One region of the Streptomyces sp. NPDC002825 genome, then DNA from elsewhere that is predicted to be linked to it. Evidence: riboswitches for the same ligand, from Rfam matches in the RefSeq annotation. Region 1 holds a riboswitch; the other holds the start of a gene.
The links. Region 1 has a riboswitch for cyclic di-AMP ahead of ABT041_RS20590 (M23 family metallopeptidase). Riboswitches for the same ligand answer to the same signal wherever they lie in the genome.
Positions count from the first base shown of each region.

Region 2: linked by a shared signal. The riboswitch ahead of ABT041_RS22065 (M23 family metallopeptidase) and the one ahead of ABT041_RS20590 (M23 family metallopeptidase) in region 1 are both predicted to bind cyclic di-AMP.

Region 1 is NZ_JBEOVH010000015.1:77,108-84,088, forward strand. Features, by position in the region: gene hpnH (adenosyl-hopene transferase HpnH) at 1-226, shown strand, start outside; gene ABT041_RS20570 (aspartate aminotransferase family protein) at 223-1,608, shown strand; gene ABT041_RS20575 (helix-turn-helix domain-containing protein) at 1,684-2,313, shown strand; gene ABT041_RS20580 (DUF6126 family protein) at 2,347-2,502, shown strand; gene ABT041_RS20585 (tyrosine-protein phosphatase) at 2,509-3,330, opposite strand; cyclic di-AMP (ydaO/yuaA leader) riboswitch at 3,687-3,861, shown strand; gene ABT041_RS20590 (M23 family metallopeptidase) at 3,864-4,802, shown strand; gene ABT041_RS20595 (SGNH/GDSL hydrolase family protein) at 4,966-5,757, shown strand; gene ABT041_RS20600 (SIMPL domain-containing protein) at 6,197-6,967, shown strand.
Region 2 is NZ_JBEOVH010000017.1:29,462-36,442, reverse strand. Features, by position in the region: gene ABT041_RS22080 (DNA gyrase/topoisomerase IV subunit A) at 1-2,004, opposite strand, end outside; gene ABT041_RS22075 (M16 family metallopeptidase) at 2,186-3,541, shown strand; gene ABT041_RS22070 (M16 family metallopeptidase) at 3,568-4,935, shown strand; cyclic di-AMP (ydaO/yuaA leader) riboswitch at 5,136-5,300, shown strand; gene ABT041_RS22065 (M23 family metallopeptidase) at 5,313-6,083, shown strand; gene ABT041_RS22060 (GntR family transcriptional regulator) at 6,275-6,958, shown strand.

The DNA of each region.
Region 1 (6,981 bases):
CTGGCAGCGCCCCTGCTATCTGATGAGCGACGGATACGTCCCCACGTACCGCGAACTCGTCGAGGACACCGACTGGGACAAGTACGGCCGGGGCAAGGACCCGCGCTGCGCCAACTGCATGGCGCACTGCGGCTACGAGCCCACTGCCGTCCTCGCCACCATGGGCTCCCTCAAGGAGTCCCTGCGCGCCGTCCGGGAGACCGTCTCCGGGAACAGCACGTCATGACCGGCGGGTTCGACCTGCGGGCGCTGCTCTCCGAGCGCGGCGCGGAGCGGTACGAGCTGCACGCCAGGTACCTCAACCACCAGCTGCCCCGGATGCTGCACACCATCGGCTTCGACAAGGTGTACGAGCGGGCCGAGGGCGCCCACTTCTGGGACGCCGACGGCGTCGACCACCTCGACATGCTCGCCGGCTTCGGCGTGATGGGCCTCGGACGGCACCACCCCGTCGTCCGCAAGGCCCTCCACGACGTCCTGGACGCCCAGCTCGCCGACCTCACCCGCTTCGACTGCCAGCCGCTGCCCGGCCTCCTCGCCGAGAAGCTGCTCGCCCACAGCCCGCACCTTGACCGGGTCTTCTTCGGCAACAGCGGCACCGAGGCCGTGGAGACCGCCCTCAAGTTCGCCCGGTACGCCACCGGGCGGCCGAGGATCCTCTACTGCCACCACGCCTTCCACGGGCTCACCACCGGCTCCCTCTCCGTCAACGGCGAGCAGGGCTTCCGGGAGGGCTTCGACCCGCTCCTCCCGGACACGGCGATCCCGCTGGGCGACCTCGGCGCCCTGGAGCGGGAGCTGCGGAAGGGCGACGTGGCCGCCTTCGTCGTCGAGCCCATCCAGGGCAAGGGCGTCCACGAGGCGCCCCCGGGCTTCCTCCGGGGCGCCCAGGAGCTCCTTCACCGGCACGGGGCGCTGCTCATCGCCGACGAGGTGCAGACGGGCCTCGGCCGGACCGGCGACTTCTACGCGTACCAGCACGAGGAGGGAGTCGAGCCGGACCTGGTCTGCGTCGCCAAGGCGCTCTCCGGCGGCTATGTGCCGGTCGGCGCCACCCTCGGCAAGGACTGGATCTTCAAGAAGGTCTACTCGTCGATGGACCGGGTCCTGGTCCACTCGGCGAGCTTCGGGTCGAACGCCCAGGCCATGGCCGCGGGGCTCGCCGTCCTCTCCGTCATGGAGGACGAGGGCACCGTCGCGCACGCGCGCCGGATCGGCGAGCTGCTCTCGGACCGGCTGAAGGAGCTCGTGCCGCGGTACGAGCTGCTGCACGAGATCCGCGGGCGCGGCCTGATGATCGGGATCGAGTTCGGGCGGCCCTCCTCGCTCGGGCTGCGCGGGCGCTGGACGATGCTCCAGGCGGCCCGCAAGGGCCTCTTCGCCCAGATGGTCGTCGTCCCGCTGCTCCAGCGGCACCGGATCCTCACGCAGGTCTCCGGGGACCATCTGGAGGTGATCAAGCTGATCCCGCCGCTGGTCATCGACGAGGCGGACGTGGACCGGTTCGTCACCGCCTTCACCGCCGTCATGGACGACGCCCACGGCGGTGGCGGGCTGATGTGGGACTTCGGAAAGACGCTGGTCAAGCAGGCGGTCGCGCAGCGCTGACCGGATCGGGTCCCGGGGTTTTGCCTCTGAGGCAATAAAGTTGCCTCAGAGGCACGATCCTGGCGGAATGGACGCATGGACCACGTCCCCGGGGAGACCTCCCCGGACCCCGCCACCGTCGGCGTCCTGCCCGACGTCGCCCCCCAGCTGCGGGCCCTGCGCCGCCGCCGGGGACTCACCCTGGAGGCCGCCGCCCAGCGGGCCGGCCTCTCCCCGGCGCACCTGTCGCGCCTGGAGACCGGGAACCGGCAGCCCTCGCTGCCGATGCTGCTCGCCCTGTCCCGTATCTACGGTACGACGGTCTCCGAGCTCCTCGGCGAGACGCCCCCCGAGCGTGATCCGGTCGTCCGGGCCGACCGCTCCGAACCCGTCGAGGCCGACGGCTGGATCTACCGCCAGGCGGGCGGCGCCGGGCGCGCCCTGCAGTGCCTGCGGGTCCACGTGCCGTACGCCACCCGGGCCGACATCGTGCGGGTCCACCCCGGCGAGGAGTGGATCCACGTCCTGGAGGGGCGGGTGCGGCTCGCGCTCGGCGAGGTCGTCCACGTCCTCGACCCCGGGGACAGTGCGCACTTCGACTCGCTCACCCCGCACCGGATCGGCGCCGCCACCCCCGGTGGGGCCGAGCTGCTCTTCGTCCACACCCTGATGCAGAGCCCCGTCGCCGAGCTGTGCCTCGGCGACGGGACCCCGCACCGGCGCTGACGTTCCATGACGATTCCTCAGGAAAGGACCGACATGTCCGAGAAGTCCGTACCGGTCACCGGCGAGGAGCGCGGTGAAGGCAAGTTCCCCAAGGGGCTCGTGCTCCGCCTCTTCGCCTACCTGATCGCCGGCCACCTCTTCGCCGGCTTCCTCTACCTGCTCTTCATGCTGGGCGGGCAGAACCAGTAGCCGGGGCTACGCCTCGGTGAGGAACCGCTCCCGCAGCCGCTCGCGGGTCTCCGGGGCCAGCTTCAGGCCCTCGGAGAGGTAGGCGTCCACCGAGCCCCAGGTCGTCTCGATCGTGTCGAAGGCGGCCCGCAGATACTCCACCCGCGCGTCGAAGAGCGGGCTGAGCAGCTCCATCACCTCGGGCGACATCGCGTCCGGGGAGGTGGAGCTGCGGCGCACCTTGTAGCGGCGGTGCGGGGCGTTCGACTTCACGTAGTCCGCCTCGATGGCCTCCCGCTCGACCCCGACCGCGAGCAGGGTGATCGCGATGGCGACCCCGGCCCGGTCCTTGCCCGCCGCGCAGTGCAGCAGGGCCGGGACGCTCTCGTCCGCCATGGAGTGCAGGAGCCGGCTGTGCTCCTCGGTCCGCTCAAGCACGTTCTTGCGGTACGAATCGGACATCCGGGCGGCGGCCTTGCCGTCGCCGAGGATCTCCCGCAGCTGCGCGATCTCGCCCTCGCGCACCAGCCGCCAGAACTCCTTGCCGTCGGCCGGGTCGTTGAGCGGTATGTTCACGTTCCGCACGCCGGGCAGCTCGACGTCCGCGCCCTCGATCCTCCGGTCCGCGTCGTTGCGGAAGTCGAAGACGGTGTGCAGGCCCAGCGAGGCGAGGAAGGCGGCGTCCTCCTCCGTCGCGTGCGCGAGGTGGCCGCTGCGGAAGAGGCGGCCGGGGCGGACCGCGCGCCCGTCCGTCGTCGGCAGGCCGCCCACGTCCCGGAAGTTGCGGACCTCCGTCAGCTCGGGCTCGTCGGCTCCGGCGGGCGGGGTCTGCGGCAGCTGCTGCGTCACGGCTGCTCCTGTTCTGTAGATCGGTTCCTGGGGCAATCATCTCGGGTGGGGGCGGGAACACGCACCCCCTCGGACGGGAATGGGTGATCTGTCCGTATTGAGGCGTTAGGGGTAACCCGCCCCGGTTGTAGGGGAGATGGGGAACGGCGCGTGAGCAGCGTCATAACCGTGACGGACCGTGCCTGATCGTCTTTTCCAAATACCCCCGGGGAAAAGGAGATCGAGGGAGCGTCATCCACGGAGGGTGACCGGAATTCCGGCCGAATATCAAGAGATCCGCGAATCCTTGAAAATCGTGGCTTGTTCACGCCGACCCCCCTCGTCTAGCGTCGCGCTCACTCCGGTCGGACCGCCGAATCCTGCCACCGCCCGGAATCCGCACTCACCCGTACGAGGCAGGAGCGGGGGACCCAGGTAAGTACGCCGATCCCTCGAAGAAGGACGGCTAGGGGTGAAGTCGTGTGAGAACGCGACCGGACATCTCCAGTCCGAACCCGACAGCTCACCTCGCAGGCGACGGAGAGGAATTCGCCATGCCCGCGAAGGGTAAGCACCGCCGCCCCAAGGCCAACCGCCTGACCCGTGGTATCGCCGCCGCCGGCACCGGCGGCGCCGTCGTCGCCCTCCCGCTCCTCGGAGCCACCGGCGCCCACGCCGCCGAGCAGGCCGCCCCCGCCGCCGCTCCCGCCCAGGCCGTCGCCCAGGTGAAGACCGCCCCCGCCGCCCAGGCGAAGGCCGCGCCGAAGACGTACTCCGTGGTCCGCGGCGACTACCTGTCGAAGATCGCCGCCGAGCACCACCTCGCGGGCGGCTGGCAGAAGCTCTACAAGGACAACCGCCAGGTCATCGGCGAGAACCCCTCGCTGATCCTGCCCGGCATGAAGCTCACCCTCGGCGGCAAGAGCACCGCGAAGGCCCACGCGAAGGCCACGCACAAGAGCACGCAGGGCTCCGGCAAGAACGGCGACACCCCGCGCGCCTCCCGCAGCAGCGAGCGCTCCTCGGCCCCGGCCGCCACCACCTCCTCCTCTTCGTCGTCCTCCGCCTCGACCGGCACGACCTCGTCCTCCGGCTGGGTCGTCCCCGTCAACGGCGGCATCTCCACCCCGTACCGCGCCTCGGGCTCCATGTGGTCCTCCGGCTACCACACCGGCGTCGACTTCATCGCCTCCACCGGCACCACCGTCGTCGCGGTCGGCCCCGGCACCGTCTACTCCGCCGGCGACGGCGGCGCGTACGGCAACCAGGTCGTCATCCAGCACGCCGACGGCACCTTCTCGCAGTACGCCCACCTCTCCTCCATCTCCGTCTCCGCCGGCCAGACCGTCACCGGCGGACAGCAGATCGGCCTCTCCGGCGCGACCGGCAACGTCACCGGCCCGCACCTGCACTTCGAGATGCGCACCGGGCCGGAGTACGGCTCCGACATCGACCCGCTGGCCGCCCTGCGGTCGCACGGCGTCAGCATCTGACATCATGTCAGCACGCTTTCGACGTCAGGAGGTCCGGCACGCACGTGCCGGGCCTCCGGCGTATTCCGGCTTGGCGGAATCTTTATCGGTGGCATATGTCACCCGCCGTCAACCCCTCCTTACGGTCGCGTAGGTCACATCCGAAGGGGAAGGATGTGCTCCCGTGGCAGACGATTCGAGATCAACAGACAAGAACGCATTCGGGTCGTACGCGGCGATCGGTGACAGCTTCACCGAGGGCGTCGGAGACCCCGGGCCCGACGGGACGTACGTCGGCTGGGCGGACCGCTTCGCGGTCCTGCTCGCCGACCAGCTGCCGGAGAACGACTTCCGCTACGCCAACCTGGCCGTACGCGGGCGCCTTCTCGACCAGATCGTGGCGGAACAGGTCCCCCGGGCGAAGGAACTCGCCCCCGACCTGGTGACCTTCTGCGCGGGCGGCAACGACATCATCCGCCCCGGGACGGACCCGGACGACGTGGCCGAGCGCTTCGAGCGCGCCGTCGCCGATCTGACCTCCGCGGTCGGCACCGTCATGGTGACCACCGGCTTCGACACCCGCGGCGTGACCCTGCTCAAGCACCTGCGCGGCAAGATCGCCACGTACAACGGTCACGTCCGGGCCATCGCCGACCGCTACGACTGCCCGGTCCTCGACCTGTGGTCGCTCAAGTCCGTCCAGGACCGGCGCGCCTGGGACGACGACCGGCTGCACCTCTCGCCCGAGGGGCACACCCGCGTCGCCCTGCGCGCCGCCCAGGTCCTCGGCATGCCCGTGCCCGCCGACCCCGACCAGCCCTGGCCGCCGGTCCCGCCGCGCGGCACGCTCGAGGTGCGCCGCGACGACATCCACTGGGCCAGGGAGTACCTGGTGCCGTGGATCGGGCGCCGGCTGCGCGGCGAGAGTTCCGGCGACCACGTCGAGGCGAAGCGCCCCGACCTCATGCCGCTGTAGGGGGCGGTACGGCGACGCGGGCGGCAACGCCGAGGGGGCGGCTCGGCGGCGGACGGTCGGCGGCCGGCGGACGGCTGAGGGGCGGTCGCGGGGGTGCAGGCGGCAGGGTCCACGGGCGGTGGGCGCCGAGGGGGCGGGCGCGGGGATTCGGGCGGCGCGGTGCACGAGCGGCGGACGGCGAACGGGCGGGCGCGGGGATTCGGGCGGCGCGGTGCACGAGCGGCGGACGGCGAACGGGCGGGCGCGGGGATTCGGGCGGCGCGGTGCGGGCCGGCGTACGGGTTCCCCGGCTCGTGCCCCCGGGGTCCCGGCCCCGGCGCGGTTGGTGCGGAGAGGTGAAGGGGGCGGCCGGTCAGGAGTGGCGCGCGGGACGCGGCGGCGCCGGGTGCTGGGATGTGCCCGCCGGAGCCCCGGCACCCGCCCCCCGAAGGGACCGCCTGTGACGATCCGCCGGCCCAGTGCCGCCCGTACCGCCCGTCTGCTCGCCGCCACCGCCGTGCTCGGCGGCCTCCTCGCCGGCACGGCTGCCCCCGCCCTGGCCGCCGCGCCCGAGCGGACCTCCCTCCGCACCGCCGCCACGGACCCGGCCACGGCCACGGTCACCGTCACGGGCAACGGCCGCGCGTCCGCCGCGCCCGACCTGGCGATCGTGTCCGTCGGGGTCGAGGCCACCCGCCCGACGGCGAAGGAGGCGATGTCGGCGCAGACCACCGCGGCCGAGGCGCTCCTCGACGTCCTGCACAAGCAGGGGATCGCCGACCGGGACATCCGCACCGACAACCTCTCACTGGCCCCGGTCTACACCCAGAACACCGCCGGGGACAGCAAGGTGACGGGCTATCAGGCGGGTCAGTCCTTCTCGGTGAAGGTCCGCGACCTCGACCGGACCGGCCAGGTCATCGGCGCCGTCAACGAGGCAACCGGCAACGCGGTCCGGGTCAACGGCGTCGTCTTCGACGTCGCCGACCCCTCGGCGCTGCGGACGAAGGCCCGTGAGGCCGCCTACCGGGACGCGTACGACAAGGCCTCCCAGCACGCCCGGCTCAGCGGCCACCGGCTCGGCCGGCTGGTCTCCCTGAGCGAGGGCGAGTCGGTCCGCCCCGGCCCGGGAGCGGCCCCCACCATGCCGGTGGACGAACCGACCGTGCCGCTGGCGCCCGGCGAGATCGAGGAGCAGGTCACGGTCTCGGCGGTCTACGAACTGATCTGACCGGCCCGTCGGGC
Region 2 (6,981 bases), on a different contig from region 1:
CTCCTCGCCCGTCCGCAGCTCCGTCGCGCCGACGATCCGGTCGCCTTCCTTGAGGGTGATGACCTCCAGCTCGTCCTTGTTCGCCGGATAGTCCGGCACCACGCGCTTCACCACGCCCTGGAGCGTGCCGAGGGCGAGGCCCGGCGAGGACTCCTCCAGCGTGGTCAGGCAGACCACCGTCTCGTCCGCCTCCAGGGAGAGGAACTCCGACAGCGGCGCGCCGCCCGCCAGGTTCGGGGCGGTGGCGGTGTCCGGCAGCTGCGGCAGGTCGATCACCGCGATCCGCAGCAGCCGGCCGGCCGAGGTCACCGCGCCGACGTCACCGCGCTGGGTCGCGGCGACCGTCGAGACGATCACGTCGTGCTTGGCCCGCTTGCCGTCCACCACGGGCGGCAGGTGCTCGGTCACGGTACGGGCCAGCAGGCCCGTCGAGGAGAGCAGCACCCGGCACGGGTCGTCCGCGACCTCCAGGGACACCGCCGCGACGGGCGCGCCGGCCGACTCCAGGAGGACGGTCCGCCGGTCCGTGGCGAACTTCTTGGCGACCGCGGCCAGCTCCGCCGAGACCAGCTTGCGGAGCTCCGCGTCGGATTCGAGGATCCCGGTCAGCTCGTCGATCTCGCCGTTGAGGCGGTCGCGCTCGCTCTCCAGTTCAAGGCGGTCGAACTTGGTGAGGCGGCGCAGCGGGGTGTCCAGGATGTACTGCGTCTGGATCTCGCTCAGCGAGAAGCGCTCCATCAGGCGCTCCTTGGCCTGGGCGGAGTTCTCGCTCTCCCGGATGAGCCGGATGACCTCGTCGATGTCGAGCAGGGCGACGAGGAGGCCCTCGACCAGGTGGAGGCGGTCGGACTTCTTCGTGCGGCGGAACTCGGAGCGGCGCCGGACCACCTCGAAGCGGTGGTCGAGGTAGACCTCCAGGAGCTCCTTGAGGCCGAGGGTGAGCGGCTGTCCGTCGACCAGCGCCACGTTGTTGATGCCGAAGGACTCCTCCATCGGCGTCAGCTTGTAGAGCTGCTCCAGGACCGCCTCGGGCACGAAGCCGTTCTTGATCTCGATGACCAGGCGCAGGCCGTGGCTGCGGTCGGTGAGGTCCTTGACGTCGGCGATGCCCTGGAGCTTCTTGGAACCGACCAGGTCCTTGATCTTGGAGACGACCTTCTCGGGGCCGACGGTGAAGGGCAGCTCGGTGACGACGATGCCCTTGCGGCGGGCCGTCACGGTCTCCACGGTCGCGGTGGCGCGGATCTTGAAGGAGCCGCGGCCCGACTCGTACGCGTCCTTGATGCCGGAGAGGCCGACGATCCGGCCGCCGGTCGGCAGGTCGGGGCCGGGCACGAAGCGCATCAGCGTCTCGAGGTCGGCGTTCGGGTGGCGGATCAGGTGGCGGGCGGCCGCGACGACCTCGCCGAGGTTGTGCGGGGGCATGTTCGTCGCCATGCCGACGGCGATGCCGGACGCGCCGTTGACCAGCAGGTTCGGATAGGCGGCGGGGAGTGCCACCGGCTCCTTCTCCTGGCCGTCGTAGTTCGGCGCGAAGTCGACCGTGTCCTCGTCGATGGACTCGGTCATGAGCAGCGCGGCGGGGGCCATCCGCGACTCGGTGTACCGCATGGCGGCCGGCGGGTCGTCGTTGCCCAGGGAGCCGAAGTTGCCGTGGCCGTCGACGAGCGGGAGGCGCATGGAGAAGGGCTGTGCCATGCGGACCATCGCGTCGTAGATCGACGCGTCGCCGTGCGGGTGGAGCTTGCCCATCACCTCGCCGACGACACGGGCGCACTTGACGAAGCCGCGGTCGGGGCGGAGCCCCATCTCGCCCATCTGGTAGACGATGCGGCGCTGCACGGGCTTCATGCCGTCGCGGGCGTCGGGGAGGGCGCGCGAGTAGATCACCGAGTACGCGTACTCGAGGAAGGAGCCCTGCATCTCGTCGACCACGTCGATGTCGAGGATCCTCTCCTCGTACGCGTCGTCCGGCGGCGGTGTCTTCGTGCTGCGGCGGGCCATCGCGGCTGCGGCTCCTTCACGAACAAGGTTGATCTGACGCGGACCATTGTGGACCGTGCCACCGACAGCGCCGACCGCGACCCGGAAGAGGGACATCACGAAGGCCCGGGAACTTCGCCAGGTGTCGGCGCGCTTGCATACAGTGGCAGGACTTTTTCACATCGCGATCGAAGGGACGTACATGCCCATGGGTCACACGGCCACGGCCGAGGCCGGCTCCGGCGGCCTGACAGCGACCGAGCACCGGTTGGCGAACGGCCTGCGCGTGGTGCTCTCCGAGGACCACCTGACCCCGGTCGCCGCGGTCTGCCTCTGGTACGACGTCGGCTCGCGCCACGAGGTCAAGGGCCGCACGGGCCTCGCCCACCTCTTCGAGCACCTGATGTTCCAGGGCTCGAAGCAGGTCCACGGGAACGGCCACTTCGAGCTGGTGCAGGGTGCGGGCGGCTCGCTCAACGGCACGACGAGCTTCGAGCGCACCAACTACTTCGAGACCATGCCCACGCACCAGCTGGAGCTCGCGCTCTGGCTGGAGGCCGACCGCATGGGCTCGCTGCTCGCCGCCCTGGACGACGAGTCCATGGAGAACCAGCGGGACGTCGTCAAGAACGAGCGCCGCCAGCGCTACGACAACGTGCCGTACGGCACGGCCTTCGAGAAGCTGACCGCCCTCGCCTACCCGGAGGGCCACCCGTACCACCACACGCCGATCGGCTCGATGGCCGACCTGGACGCGGCGACCCTGGAGGACGCGCGGAACTTCTTCCGCACGTACTACGCCCCGAACAACGCCGTGCTGTCCGTCGTCGGCGACATCGACCCGGTGCAGACGCTCGCCTGGGTCGAGAAGTACTTCGGCTCCATCCCCGCCCACGACGGCAAGCCCGAGCCGCGCTCCGGCGAGCTGCCCGAGGTCATCGGCGAGCAGCTGCGCGAGGTCGTCGAGGAGGAGGTCCCGGCGCGTGCGCTGATGGCCGCCTACCGGCTGCCGCACGACGGCACGCGCGCGTGCGACGCCGCCGACCTGGCCCTGACGGTCCTGGGCGGCGGGGAGTCCTCCCGGCTGCACAACCGTCTGGTCCGCCGCGACCGTACGGCCGTCGCCGCCGGCTTCGGCCTGCTGCGGCTCGCCGGGGCGCCCTCGCTCGGCTGGCTGGACGTCAAGACCTCCGGTGGCGTCGACGTCCCGCAGATCGAGGCGGCCGTCGACGAGGAGCTCGCCCGTTTCGCCGCCGAGGGCCCCACGCCCGAGGAGATGGAGCGCGCGCAGGCCCAGTTGGAGCGCGAGTGGCTGGACCGGCTCGGCACGGTCGCGGGCCGCGCGGACGAACTGTGCCGGTTCGCCGTGCTGTTCGGCGACCCGCAGCTCGCCCTTACCGCCGTCGACCGCGTCCTGGAGATCACCGCCGACGAGGTGCGTGAGGTCGCCGCTGCCAAGCTGCGCCCCGACAACCGCGCGGTGCTCGTCTACGAGCCCCTGGCGACCGAGCAGAGCGACCACGCCGACGGCGATGACGAAGAGGGAGCGGACCAGTGACCGACGCCGCCGCGTCTTTGACGAGCATGGACTTCCACCCGCAGCCGCAGCCGGGCACCGCGAAGCCGTGGGCCTTCCCGGCCCCGGACCGCGGGAAGCTGGACAACGGTCTGACCGTGCTCACCAGCCACCGCCCCGGCCAGCAGGTCGTCGCCGTGGAGATCTTCCTGCCCGCCCCGCTGGACGCCGAGCCGGCCGGTCTCGACGGTGTCGCGACCATCATGGCCCGCGCGCTCTCGGAGGGCACCGACCAGCACAGCGCCGAGGAGTTCGCGGCCGAGCTGGAGCGCTGCGGCGCCACGCTCGACGCGCACGCCGACCACCCGGGCGTACGGGTCTCCCTCGAGGTCCCGGTCTCCCGGCTGCCCAAGGCGCTCGGGCTGCTCTCCGAGGCCCTGATCGCCCCGGCGTTCCTGGACACCGAGGTCGAGCGCCTGGTGCGCAACCGTCTCGACGAGATCCCGCACGAGACGGCCAACCCGGCCCGTCGTGCCGCGAAGCAGCTCTCCAAGGAGCTGTTCCCGGCCGAGTCCCGGATGTCCCGGCCGCGCCAGGGCACCGAGGAGACCGTCGCCGCGATCGACGCCGCCGCCGTCCGTGCCTTCTTCGAGGCGCACGTCCGGCCCGCGACGGCCACCGCCGTGGTCGTCGGCGACCTGACGGGCGTCGACCTGGAGAAGGTCCTCGCCGAGACGCTGGGCGCCTGGACCGGTGAGCCGGCCGAGCCGCTGCCGATGCCGCCGATCACCGCCGACGACACCGGACGGGTCGTCATCGTGGACCGTCCCGGCGCCGTGCAGACGCAGCTGCTCATCGGCCGGATCGGCCCCGACCGGCACGACCGCGTCTGGCCGGCCCAGGTCCTCGGCACGTACTGCCTCGGCGGCACGCTGACCTCGCGTCTGGACCGGGTCCTGCGCGAGGAGAAGGGCTACACGTACGGCGTGCGGGCCTTCGGTCAGGTGCTCCGCTCGGACGCCGAGGGGAACGGCGCCGCGATGCTCGCCATCAGCGGATCCGTGGACACCCCCAACACGGGCCCGGCACTTGAGGACCTGTGGAAGGTGCTGCGCACGCTCGCCGCCGAGGGCCTCACCGACGCCGAGCGCGAGACCGCCGTGCAGAACCTGGTGGGCGTGGCGCCCCTCAAGTACGAGACGGCCGCCTCCGTCGCCGGGACGCTCGCCGACCAGGTCGAGCAGCACCTCCCGGACGACTTCCAGGCCCAGTTGTACGCGCGCCTGGCCGAAACCGGCACGGTCGAGGCGACGGCCGCCGTGGTCAGCGCCTTCCCGGTGGACCGGCTCGTCACCGTCCTCGTCGGCGACGCGGCGCAGGTCGCGGAGCCGGTGCGCGCTCTGGGCATCGGTGAAGTGACCGTCGTGACTGGCTGATTCCCGCCGGCAGACGACAACAGGAGGGCCCCGACGGCATAGTTCGTCGGGGTCCTCCGCTTTGTCCGTATTGTCGGTAAGGGTGATCGTTTGCCCTGTGGCATGTCTTACAAAAGGCGTGTCTGGTTGGTGATTGAAAGACGATCGACATAGCGTCGGTGCGGCTGTTCGTCAGTTGCACGTGCCGCACCCGCGGCATCGGACAGTCATCGCCGAGTCCCCGTCAGGCGCGAGCCTGGGGAGCCGGGGACCCACACGTAGTCCCTGGGGTGAATCGGGCGCCTTCGTCTCGACGGAGGGGCTCGTAGGAGACCTTCCTGCTCCGAACCCGTCAGCTAACCCGGTAGGCGAGAAGGAAGGAAAGGATCAGCCTCTCCATGGCGTTCACCCGTGCCACCGGGAAGCATCGTGGTCCGAGCCGGATGGCGCGCCGCAGCGCGGGCATCGCCGGCGTCGCGACCATCGCCACCACCGGCGTCATCGGAACCCTCGCCTCCCCGGCGCTCGCCGCCGACACGGACAAGCACTCCGTCGAGGACACCGGCCTCACCCAGGTCATCACCGAGGACTCCCTCGTCGACCCGATCAACGCCCAGGCCGCCGCCCAGGAGCAGGAGGCCGTCGAGGCCATCGCCAAGGCGAAGGCCAAGGCCGAGGCGAAGCGCAAGGCCGAGGCCCGCGCCAAGGAGATCCGGCTCGAGCGCGAGCGCGCCGCCCGCGAGGCCGAGCGCCGTCGCCTGGCCTCCTTCCAGCTCCCCGTCGCCGGCTCGTACGTCTCCACCGGCTACAAGACCGGCGGCTCGCTCTGGTCCTCCGGCAGCCACTCCGGCATCGACTTCCACGCCGCCTACGGCACCCGGGTCGTCTCCGTCGGCTCCGGCACCGTCGTCGAGGCCGGCTGGGGCGGCGCGTACGGCAACAACATCGTGATCCGGATGAACGACGGCACGTACACCCAGTACGGCCACCTCTCCTCCATCGGGGTCTACGTCGGCCAGACCGTCGAGCCGGGCCAGCAGATCGGCATCTCGGGCTCGACCGGCAACTCCACCGGCCCGCACCTCCACTTCGAGGCGCGCACGAGCCCCGAGTACGGCTCGGACATCGACCCCATCGCGTACCTCCGCGCCCGCGGCGTCCAGGTCTGACCCGACCCCGGCCGCGCACCGCGTCGCAAAAGCCCCGGCTCGTACTGAGCCGGGGCTTTTCGCTGACCAAAAGACGGCCATGGATTCCGCTGGGGCATCGGAAATTCCGGCGCGCTGCAATAGAGTCGAAGATCGGGCGCAGAACAGGCGCCGACGGAATTGACTCGCGCGGACCAAAGCGGAGGTCGGACATGCGCATTCCCGCGCACTCGGTATGCACGGCGATTCGGGACGACATCGTCTCCGGTGTGTACGAGCGGGGCAGCCGGCTGACGGAGGAGCAGCTCGCCCGCCGGTACGGGGTCTCCCGCGTCCCGGTCCGCGAGGCGCTGCGCACCCTGGAGTCAGAGGGCTTCGTCGTCACCCGCCGCCATGCGGGCGCCCACGTCGCCGAGCCGACCGAGCAGGAGGCGGCCGATCTGCTCGACATGCGGGCGCTGCTGGAACCGCTCGGGGCCGCGCGGGCCGCGCAGCGGCGCACCGAGGCGCACCTCAAGGTGCTGCGCGGCCTGGTCAGGCTGGGGCAGGAGCGGGCCAGGCGCGGACAGGGCGAGGATCTGCGCTCGCTCGGCGGCTGGTTCCACGAGACGCTCGCGCAGGCCTCGGGCAGCCCGGCCCTGACGGCGCTGCTCACCCAGCTGCGGCACAAGATCGCCTGGATGTATGTGGTGGACCAGCCCGCCCAGCCGGTGGAGGCATGGGCCGAGCACGGCGCGATCGTGGACGCGGTGGCGCGCGGCGACGCCGAGCGGGCGAGGTCGCTGACCGCGCTGCACGCGGAGCGGTCGATGCCGCTGCACCGGCTCAAAAACCCGGAGCGCGGCCGCGTGAGGGTTTCGCAACATGCCGTCAACACGGCGAGTGTCCGGAATTAACATGCACGCCGTATACAAAGAAT